DNA from 3 places in the Pseudomonas sp. BW7P1 genome. Region 2 is predicted to be linked to each of the others. Evidence: predicted binding sites of a transcription regulator. Region 2 holds the regulator's gene; each other region holds the start of a gene.
What was found. The regulator FliA, encoded in region 2, starts transcription of late flagellar genes. The targets are predictions, from matches to a motif close to CTAAAGTTTNNNNNNNNNNNGCCGNTAA.

Region 1 (3,277 bases), 1.0 Mb from region 2:
GGCGACGAACAACGAGATTGCGGGACATGCCGCGTTGATGCTTGAGCACGGCGCGTCGGTCGCCGAACTGGCGCTGAGCGTGGTGGATCCACGGTTCCGTGGCCGGAATGTCGCCACACGTCTTGGCCGACGCCTGCTGATCCATGCCCAGGCGCTCGGCTATCAGGGGGTCACGATCAAGCAAATGACCCATCACACGTACACACAGAAAATGGCCGCCAGACTTGGTTTTCACAACACCGGATTATTGCCCGAGCATGCACCGTCGCCCTTTGGCGATGGCGTGGCGGAATCACTCGTTCTGGGTTATGCCCCTGTGGCAGGTTGTCGTCGCCCACTGCCAGCATTGGCCTGGCCGGACGGGTGTCGTGAGTTCATGCAGCGGATGTGTGACATATTCGGAACGCGATCGGACGTTCCGCCCTGGCTCCGCTCGCCCGCGCAGCTGGAACAGCGATGGGGACGATATGACGGGATATTCAGCGAAATCGACGACGGTCTGCTCAAACAATTACAGCAATTGCCCGCTCATTGGCTGATATCGATAAGGTTGAGACTTGCACAGGGCTTCGACAATGCCTGGCGCCGGTTATCGAAGACCGGGTTCGTGTTCACCGGACTGGCGCCCGATGACAGAAGTGAGGGATGGCTGGCGTTGTTTCATCGCGGATTCCAGCCCGGATCCCTGACACTGCATTGCCCGCGAATGCAGTTGTTGCACGACGACATGCAGCGACAGATCGCCTCGCCGGCGACGCTCCAGGCCTGCGGCACCGGTCCATGAATGCAAGGGCCCGCGCCGTTACCGGAGCGGGCCCTGCCTTTTACGCCTTGGCACTGACGCCTTTGTCGGTCGGTAGCGCACGCTCACCGCCCTGCCCATAGGTTTTCAGGCTTTGCAGCACATAAATGGCTTTCTTGTACTCCGGGATCAACCCATTGGCGTACTTGTTGCCCTTGAGGCTGTTGTTGTTGATGGTGTCCAGTTGCGTGGCGAAATACTCCAGCGCGTTGAACTTGGCATCCGGGTCTTTCTGGATGCCGAAACGATCGAACTTGTCACCGGCATTGAGCAGCGTCATCGACGTCACTTCGGAAATAAGGCCGCGACTGCGCAAGAACTCGCTCAGCTTGCCCAATTGCTTGGCCGACACGTTCTCCGGGTCGAAGCCCTTGATGCTTTTGTGCAAACGCTGCTTGTCCATTTCCGCCGTGTTGAGAACGGTGGGGTCGTTGCCGACCAGGGCCAGCATCTGCTTGACCTTAACGCTTTGAGAAACCGGCTTGCTCGAACTGGCGGTATCTCGAACCAGCAAACCCGCCTTGGATTGCCAGGCTCCGGTATAGCCAACGGTCATGAGCGTGCTCCTTGCGAAAAGAACATGAAAAATATCCTTGTGAAACGTCTTGAATTGCCCGGAGTATCGGTCGCGTAACTGATGTCACCAACGAATTTTTCACATTTTTACAATTTATGTACATTTCCGATACATATCCACGCCCACCCCGAATTCACTGATCCAGAGACTTCTCCAGAGCCTCGATAAAACCGATTTTTTACTCTGACGAACGAGCTGGTTAGTTTGAATGTGTCGATTCTGATACTTGCCGGTCGTGTTTTTTTAGCACGCAAGTACCTAAAGCTTCCCTGCACCGCGACGATATCTAAGGGATACCCCTACTGCGCTGCTCTTCGCCCCTAATAAGAAACACTGCTCAAGGACCGGTTTACATGCCCGCACTCCGTACCATTCAGGCTCGTTACACACTGTTTCTGGTTCTTTTCATATTGCTGCTGTCGATCCTGACGGTGGTCGGCATCAGTCAACTGGTTGCCCCGAAATTGCGCCACACCGAAGAGCAGGTGGTGCTGAACCGCATTGCCGAGGTTGCGGAACAGATTCAGGGTGAACTGAACAAGGTTCAGTCGCAGCAACGCAGCATCACCCAGACCATACCTCTGCTCGACAGCGCCGCCATCGACACCGTACTGCCGGGTCTGGTGGACCAGTACGGAGAGTTGAAAGTCTTTGGCGGTGGCATCTGGCCGCTGCCCGGTCAGCGTGAGGCCGGTCGCAACAAGTTCAGCACTTTCTGGCATCGTGACAGCTCCGGCAAACTCGCCGTGAACACTTTCTGGAACAGCGACGCGGCACCCAACTATTACGACCAGAGCTGGTACAAGGGCGGCATGCAGACGCCACGCGGCCAGTGCGCCTGGGCCGCCGCCTACAAGGACGACGCCAGCGCCGAGCCGCGCACCAACTGCGCCATGGCCATTCAGAAAAACGGCGCCGCGTGGGGCGTATCGACCATCGACGTCACGCTGGGATTCTTCAACGAGCTGGTGGCACGCAAGGAAAAAGACCTCAACGCCGAAATGCTGATCGTCGAGGCCGACGGCAAGATCATCAGCAACAGCACGCGCATCAGCGGTCCGATTGTGTTGAAGAACATCAGCGAACTGACCTCCAGCTCCACCTTCGCCAGCCAGGTCAAGGCCGGTCTGCAGAAGCCCGATCAGGCACAGCGCGTCGAGTTCGACAACAACGGTGAAGCCAGCACCTTTTTCATGCGTCCGATCGAAGGGACGCCATGGTTTCTCGCCACTGCCCTGCCGACCCGAATGCTCACGGCCCAGCGTGACGATGTGCTCAGCAGCCTGAGCCTGTTGCAGATTCCGCTGGTGATCCTGCTGGTCCTGTTGCAGGTCTATGCGATTCGCCAACTGGTTGCGCGCATGAAGGCGCTGAAGGCCAACATCGATTCGCTGTCCAGCGGCGATGCCGACCTGACCCGCCGCATCACCATCCGCGCCGAAGACGAGCTTGGAGCCATTGGCCATTCAGTCAACACCTTCATCGCGTATCTGCAAAACATGATCGGCGAGGTCACCCAGGCCACCGGCGCCATGGCCTCCAGTCTCGACAACCTGCAACGCACATCGGCACACACCAGCCAGATCCTGTTGCGCCACGCCTCGGAAACCGACCAGACCGTCACCGCCATCAACGAGATGAGCTCCACCGCCGAAAGCGTTGCGCAGAACGCCGCCGAAACCGCCGCGTTCACCCAGCGGGCCAACGAGAACGCCGACCGTTCACGCGTCGTGGTCGGTGAAGCGACGAGCAGCGTCGTGGCATTGATCGACGAAGTGGCCAGTGCCACGCACAAAGTCGAAAACATGCAACAGGACGCCCAGCGCATTACCGAGATCCTGGGCGTGATCGGGGCGATTGCCGGCCAGACCAACCTGCTGGCACTCAACGCCGCCATC
Region 2 (3,277 bases):
TACCGGCGAGGCCGCAACCTCATCCGCCGATTGCGGTTCGGCCAGGCGCGCCAGCGCGGCCAGCAGTTCCGGGGTTGCAGCGGTGATAGGGCTGCGATCGCGGACTTCGCCGAACATGCTGTTCACCGAGTCCAGCGCTTCGAGCACCACGTCCATCAGTTCTGCATCTACGCGACGCTCACCCTTGCGCAGGATATCGAACACGTTTTCGGCGATGTGACAGCACTCCACCAGCTCGTTGAGCTGAAGGAAGCCGGCGCCCCCTTTTACAGTGTGGAAACCGCGAAAAATTGCGTTGAGCAGATCTGCGTCATCCGGGCGGCTTTCCAGCTCGACCAGTTGTTCGGACAGTTGCTCAAGAATCTCGCCGGCCTCAACCAGGAAATCCTGAAGGATCTCTTCATCGGCGCCGAAGCTCATTAATGGGGTGCTCCTACAGGTCTAAAAACCCAAAAAAACTCAAAATCCAAGGCTGGATAGCAAATCGTCCACATCGTCCTGACCGGACACAACGTCTTCTCGTTTATCGGCATGAATCTGCGGACCTTCACCCTGCGAGAGATGTTTTTGTGGATCTTTTTCAGCGAGCATCGCCGCACGGTCATGTTCGATGCCCGCAAAGCGGTCCACCTGACTGGCCATGAGCACGAGTTTGAGCAGATTGCTTTCGACTTCGGTGACCAGCTGGGTCACACGCTTGATCACTTGACCTGTGAGATCCTGATAATCCTGGGCCAGCAGAATGTCGTTGAGGCTGCTCGACACCGCACGGTTGTCCGTGCTGCTGCGCGCCAGAAAACCGTCGACCCGGCGTGCCAGTTCGCGGAACTCCTCTGCCCCGACTTCACGGCGCATGAAGCGTCCCCAATCGGCACTCAACGCCTGGGCTTCGTCAGCCAGGCCATTGACCACCGGCGTGGCGCTTTCCACCAGATCCATGGTGCGGTTGGCCGCAGCTTCAGTCAGCTTGACCACATAGCCCAGGCGCTCGGTCGCATCAGTGATCTGCGACACCTCCTCGGCCTGCGGCATATGCGGGTCGATCTGGAAGTTGACGATTGCACTGTGCAGTTCGCGCGTGAGCTTGCCGACTTCCTGGTACAGGCCTCGGTCACGGGTCTGATTGAGCTCATGGATCAGTTGCACAGCGTCGCCGAACCGGCCTTTTTCAAGGCTTTCGACCAGTTCGACCGCGTGTTTTTTCAGCGTCGACTCGAAGTCGCCCTGTGAAGATTCTTTATGCTCCATAGCTCCCCCGCGCGTCATCAGCCGATGCGTTCGAAAATCTTCTCGATTTTTTCTTTCAGCGCCTGAGCCGTGAAAGGTTTGACCACGTAGCCGTTGACGCCGGCCTGGGCGGCTTCAATGATCTGCTCGCGCTTGGCTTCAGCGGTCACCATCAGCACGGGCAGGTGCTTGAGCTTTTCATCGGCGCGCACGTGGCGCAGCAGGTCGATACCGGTCATGCCGGGCATGTTCCAGTCGGTCACCAGAAAGTCGATGCTGCCGCTGTTGAGCACCGGAATGGCGGTGGTGCCATCGTCGGCTTCAACGGTGTTGGTGAACCCGAGGTCACGCAACAGGTTCTTGATGATCCGCCGCATCGTTGAGAAGTCATCAACGATGAGGATTTTCATGTCTTTGTTCAATTCGACCTCCAAGCAGTCTTAAACGCGCCCAGCACCTGGACGCGCCATTTCAATCAATCCGGCAAAGCACTCGATGACTGTCTGGAGCACAACAGAGCAAGACCGGTGCCGCTCACCACCGCACCAGCCTCGTTCGCAGTGTCCCCACACCGCCTTCAGCGCGCTCGCCACTCCCCCAAACGCCCCCGCAAACGGGCCGCGCACTGGCTGTGTAACTGGCTGACCCGCGATTCGCTGACGCCAAGGACTTCACCGATTTCCTTGAGGTTCAGTTCTTCGTCGTAGTACAGCGCCAACACCAGTCGCTCACGCTCCGGCAAATTGGCAATCGCGTCCGCCAGCGCCGCCTGGAAGCGCTCGTCTTCCAGGTCGCGCGACGGCTCAAGATGAGCACTGGCGCCATCCTCGTGCAGCCCTTCATGTTCGCCGTCCTGCAACAGGTCGTCGAAACTGAACAGTCGGCTGCCCAGGGTGTCATTCAAAATCCCGTAGTAATCGTCGAGACTCAACTGGAGTTCGGCCGCAACCTCATGATCTTTAGCGTCACGGCCGGTTTTAGCCTCAATCGAGCGAATCGCGTCGCTGACCATGCGGGTATTGCGGTGAACCGAGCGCGGTGCCCAGTCCCCCTTGCGCACTTCATCGAGCATCGCGCCGCGGATACGGATGCCCGCGTACGTTTCGAAACTCGCACCTTTGCTGGCGTCGTATTTGGTCGAGACTTCGAGCAGACCGATCATCCCGGCCTGGATCAGGTCCTCGACCTGCACACTGGCCGGCAAACGCGCCAGCAAGTGATAGGCGATGCGCTTGACCAATGGCGCGTAACGCTCGATCAGTTCGTACTGCGCGTCACGTGCCGACTTCTTGTAAAGATTCATACCGCTGGCGGTCATAGCACTGGTCCTGCCGTTTGCTGCACGAGGCGCTCGACGAAAAATTCGAGATGGCCGCGCGGGTTGGCGGGCAGCGGCCAGGTATCGACCTTTTGCGCGATCGCCTTGAACGCCAGTGCGCACTTGGAACGCGGGAAGGCTTCATAGACCGCACGCTGCTTCTGCACCGCCTTGCGCACGCTTTCGTCGTAAGGCACCGCACCGACGTATTGTAAGGCCACGTCAAGAAAGCGATCCGTGACCTTGGTCAACTTGGCGAACAGATTGCGACCTTCCTGCGGGCTCTGGGCCATGTTGGCCAGGACGCGGAAGCGGTTCATGCCGTAATCGCGGTTGAGCAACTTGATCAGCGCGTAGGCGTCGGTGATCGAGGTCGGCTCGTCACAGACCACCAGCAACACTTCCTGGGCTGCGCGCACAAAACTGACTACCGAGTCACCAATACCCGCAGCAGTGTCGATCACGAGTACATCGAGATTGTCGCCGATGTCGCTGAATGCCTGGATCAGACCGGCATGCTGGGCCGGGCTCAAGTGAACCATGCTCTGGGTGCCGGAAGCGGCCGGCACGATGCGGATGCCACCGGGGCCCTGCAAGAGTACGTCGCGCAGCTCACAGCGACCCTCGATCACATCGGCCAGGGTACGTTTGGGCGTGAGGCCCAGCAGAACGTCGACGTTCGCCAGACCCAGGTCGGCGTCCAGCAGCATGACCCGACGGCCAAGTTCTGCC
Region 3 (3,277 bases), 1.1 Mb from region 2:
CCAGCCCGATCGGCCAGCACCACGGGTTCTGTTTGACCGTCAGCCAGACGGCGATCACACCGAGGGCGGCGGCAAACAGTTCGAGCCCGGACATGCAAGATCCTTGGAGGGAGTAGAAGAGGGAGCGGATTGTACCCAAAAACCGGTGGGCGTGAGCTCCCACCGGTGACCGGGATCAGACGCGGAACTGGCGCAGCAATCCGTTCAATTGCTCGCTCAATTGGCCCAGCCGCACGCTCGCTGCACTGGATTGCTCGGCCGCCAGCGCGGTGCTGTGGGACAGGCCGGCAGCCTGAGTAACGTTCTGATTGATGTCCTCGACCACGTGCGCCTGTTGCAGGGTCGCGCTGGCGATGGAGGCGTTCAGGCCATTGAGGTTACGCAGCGCCTGGCCGATGGCATTGAGGCTGGCACCGGCCAGTCCGGCTTGCTCGATGGTCAGCTGTGAAGCCTTGCTGCTGTCGCCGATCACCTTCACGGCGGCTTCGGAATGGTTTTGCAGGCGCTCGATCATCGACTGGATTTCCGCCGTGGATTTCTGCGTGCGTTGTGCCAGCAGGCGGACTTCATCGGCCACCACGGCAAAACCGCGACCCTGTTCGCCGGCGCGGGCCGCTTCGATGGCGGCGTTGAGCGCCAGCAGGTTGGTCTGCTCGGCAATCGAACGGATCACTTCAAGGACGCTGCCGATCTGCGTGCTTTCCGCCGCCAGGGTGCGGATGACTTCAACCGCTTGATCGATGGTGCCGGACAGGGTGTCGATCTGCTGCAGACTGCCATCGATGTTGATCTGGCCCTGTTGTGCCTGAGCCTCGGCATCGCGCATTTCGCTGGCGGCATGCTCGGCGTTTTTCGCCACATCCTGCACGCCGTAGGTGACTTCGTTGATGGCCGTCGCCACCAGCTCCATCTGCTGTGACTGCTGCTGGCTGCGCTGCTGGGCCTGGGTGGCGTCGTTGCCCAGTTCCCGCGAGGCATCGCCCAGCGCGCTGGCGGACGCCTGCAATTCACCGATGACCCGGCGCAGCTTGGCGGTGAAGGCATTGAAGTGATGCGCCAGTTGCGTGACTTCGTCCTGACCGTGGGTGTCGAGGCTGCGGGTCAGGTCGCTTTCGCCGCTGGCAATGTTGGCCATGGCATTCACGGTTTCCTGCAAGGGGCGGACGATGCTGCGGGCAATCAGGATCACCAGCACGCCCATGATCAGCGCAATCGCCAGCCCGACAACCGATGCCTTGACCACCTGGCCCTGAAACTCGGCCTGCACATCGTCGACGTACACGCCGGAGCCCAGCACCCAGCCCCAGGGCTCGAACAGTTTCACGTAGGACGTCTTGGCCACCGGCTCGCTGGCTCCGGGTTTGGGCCAACGGTAATCGACCATGCCGGCACCCTTGGTCTTGGCGATGGCGACCATTTCGTTGAACACCGCAAAGCCGTCCGGGTCACGAATCGCCGAAAGATTCTGGCCTTCAAGCTTGGGGTTGGTCGGGTGCATGACCATCACAGGCGTGAGGTCGTTGATCCAGAAGTAGTCGTTCTGGTCGTAGCGCAGGCCGCGAATCGCGGTCAGCGCCTGTTTCTGTGCCGCGTCGCGGGTCAGGGTTCCAGCCGCTTCCAGGCCCTGGTAATAGGTCAACACACCGCTGGCGGTCTGCACCACATGCTGGGTTTTCTGGGCCTTGGCGTGATACAGGTCGTCGTGGATCTGCTTGAGCATCAACAGACCCAGGGTCAACAGCATGACCACCGCCACAATCAAGATGAGCCACAAGCGTCGGCTGATCGACACACTGCGCAAGCTGTTCATAACGCTGTCACTCCGGTTTCTTTTTCTTGTAATAAATCAACGCCAGCATCCAACCACGTTTCGCCGGCCGGGCATACGCGACCCAAGTCGTAGAGCGCGACAGCGCGATTACGGCTTGTCTGTTAGGATTTCGGCCCCGCGCGTGAAAACCTGAACCCAAGTTGCCGTTTCACGAAATTTTGACCGTTTCGTGTGGATCCTTTGCGCGCGGAATCGGTACAGCAACAAACCGCTACGCTGAACGCAGTGAACGTAAAAAAAATACTATCGGGGCATGCCGCCGTGCATCGCTCTCTGGGGGATTGATGGATTTTTGGACCGCCTTGCAGGCATTGATTCTTGGAGTTGTAGAAGGGCTGACGGAGTTTTTGCCCATTTCCAGTACCGGACACCAGATCATCGTCGCCGACCTGCTGAATTTCGGTGGCGAGCGCGCCATGGCGTTCAACATCATCATTCAGCTCGGCGCGATTCTCGCGGTGGTCTGGGAGTTTCGCCGCAAGATTCTCGACGTGGTCATCGGCTTGCCGACCCAGCCGGGTGCACGGCGTTTTACCGTCAACCTGCTGATCGCCTTCCTGCCGGCGGTGGTGTTGGGTGTGATTTTTGCCGATCTGATTCACAAGTACCTGTTCAACCCGATCACCGTGGCGACGGCGCTGGTGGTGGGCGGCCTCATCATGCTCTGGGCCGAGCGTCGGCAGCATGAGGTGCGCGCCGAGACGGTCGACGAGATCACCTGGAAAGATGCGCTGAAGGTCGGTTTCGCCCAGTGCCTGGCGATGATCCCCGGCACCTCGCGTTCCGGCTCGACCATCATTGGTGGCCTGTTGTTCGGTCTGTCGCGCAAGACGGCCACCGAGTTTTCGTTTTTCCTGGCCATGCCGACCATGGTGGGGGCGGCGGTCTATTCGGGCTACAAGTATCGCGCCCTGTTCGTTCCGGCGGACTTTCCGGTGTTTGCCATCGGGTTTGTCACGGCGTTCGTGTTCGCCATGATCGCCGTGCGCGGCTTGCTGAAATTCATTGCCAGCCACAGTTATGCGGCATTTGCCTGGTACCGGATCGTGTTCGGTCTGTTGATTCTGGCGACCTGGCAGTTCGGTTGGGTGGACTGGGCGGCGGCCAGGGCATGAGTGACGCCCGCGCACGCCGCCCGGATCGTGGCTCTTCCGGTGGCCGCTTCCAGCATTTGAAATTGAAGCTGTTCGTGTGGCTGATCGTCTGTGCGTTGCCGCTGTCCGGCTCGCTGTCGATGTGGCTGCGAGGGATCTCTCTTTTGCCGTTGGCGGCCTACGGCATCGTCAGCGTGCTGGCGTTTTTCCTGTACTGGGCTGACAAGCGCAAGGCCCGCGCCGAGGCCTGGCGCACGCCGGAAAACGTCCTGCACGCCGTGGAACTGGCGGGCGGCTGGCCGGGGGCGTTGATCGCCCAGCAGGTCTTCCGGCACAAGACGCGCAAGGTGTC

Region 1: a site for FliA is predicted at 1,638-1,665, ahead of NWV16_RS13210 (methyl-accepting chemotaxis protein). Genes of this name have one in related genera too.
Region 3: a site for FliA is predicted at 1,938-1,965, ahead of NWV16_RS13445 (methyl-accepting chemotaxis protein). Genes of this name have one in related genera too.

Annotation. Positions count from the first base shown of each region.
Region 1 is NZ_CP103374.1:2,957,829-2,961,105, reverse strand. Features, by position in the region: gene NWV16_RS13220 (GNAT family N-acetyltransferase) at 1-784, shown strand, start outside; gene NWV16_RS13215 (hypothetical protein) at 825-1,358, opposite strand; gene NWV16_RS13210 (methyl-accepting chemotaxis protein) at 1,733-3,277, shown strand, end outside.
Region 2 is NZ_CP103374.1:1,908,431-1,911,707, reverse strand. Features, by position in the region: gene NWV16_RS08650 (chemotaxis protein CheA) at 1-420, opposite strand, end outside; gene NWV16_RS08645 (protein phosphatase CheZ) at 460-1,248, opposite strand; gene NWV16_RS08640 (chemotaxis response regulator CheY) at 1,266-1,637, opposite strand; gene fliA (RNA polymerase sigma factor FliA) at 1,805-2,545, opposite strand; gene fleN (flagellar synthesis regulator FleN) at 2,542-3,277, opposite strand, start outside.
Region 3 is NZ_CP103374.1:3,009,980-3,013,256, forward strand. Features, by position in the region: gene pnuC (nicotinamide riboside transporter PnuC) at 1-94, opposite strand, end outside; gene NWV16_RS13445 (methyl-accepting chemotaxis protein) at 176-1,810, opposite strand; gene NWV16_RS13450 (undecaprenyl-diphosphate phosphatase) at 2,116-2,946, shown strand; gene NWV16_RS13455 (DUF1294 domain-containing protein) at 2,943-3,277, shown strand, end outside.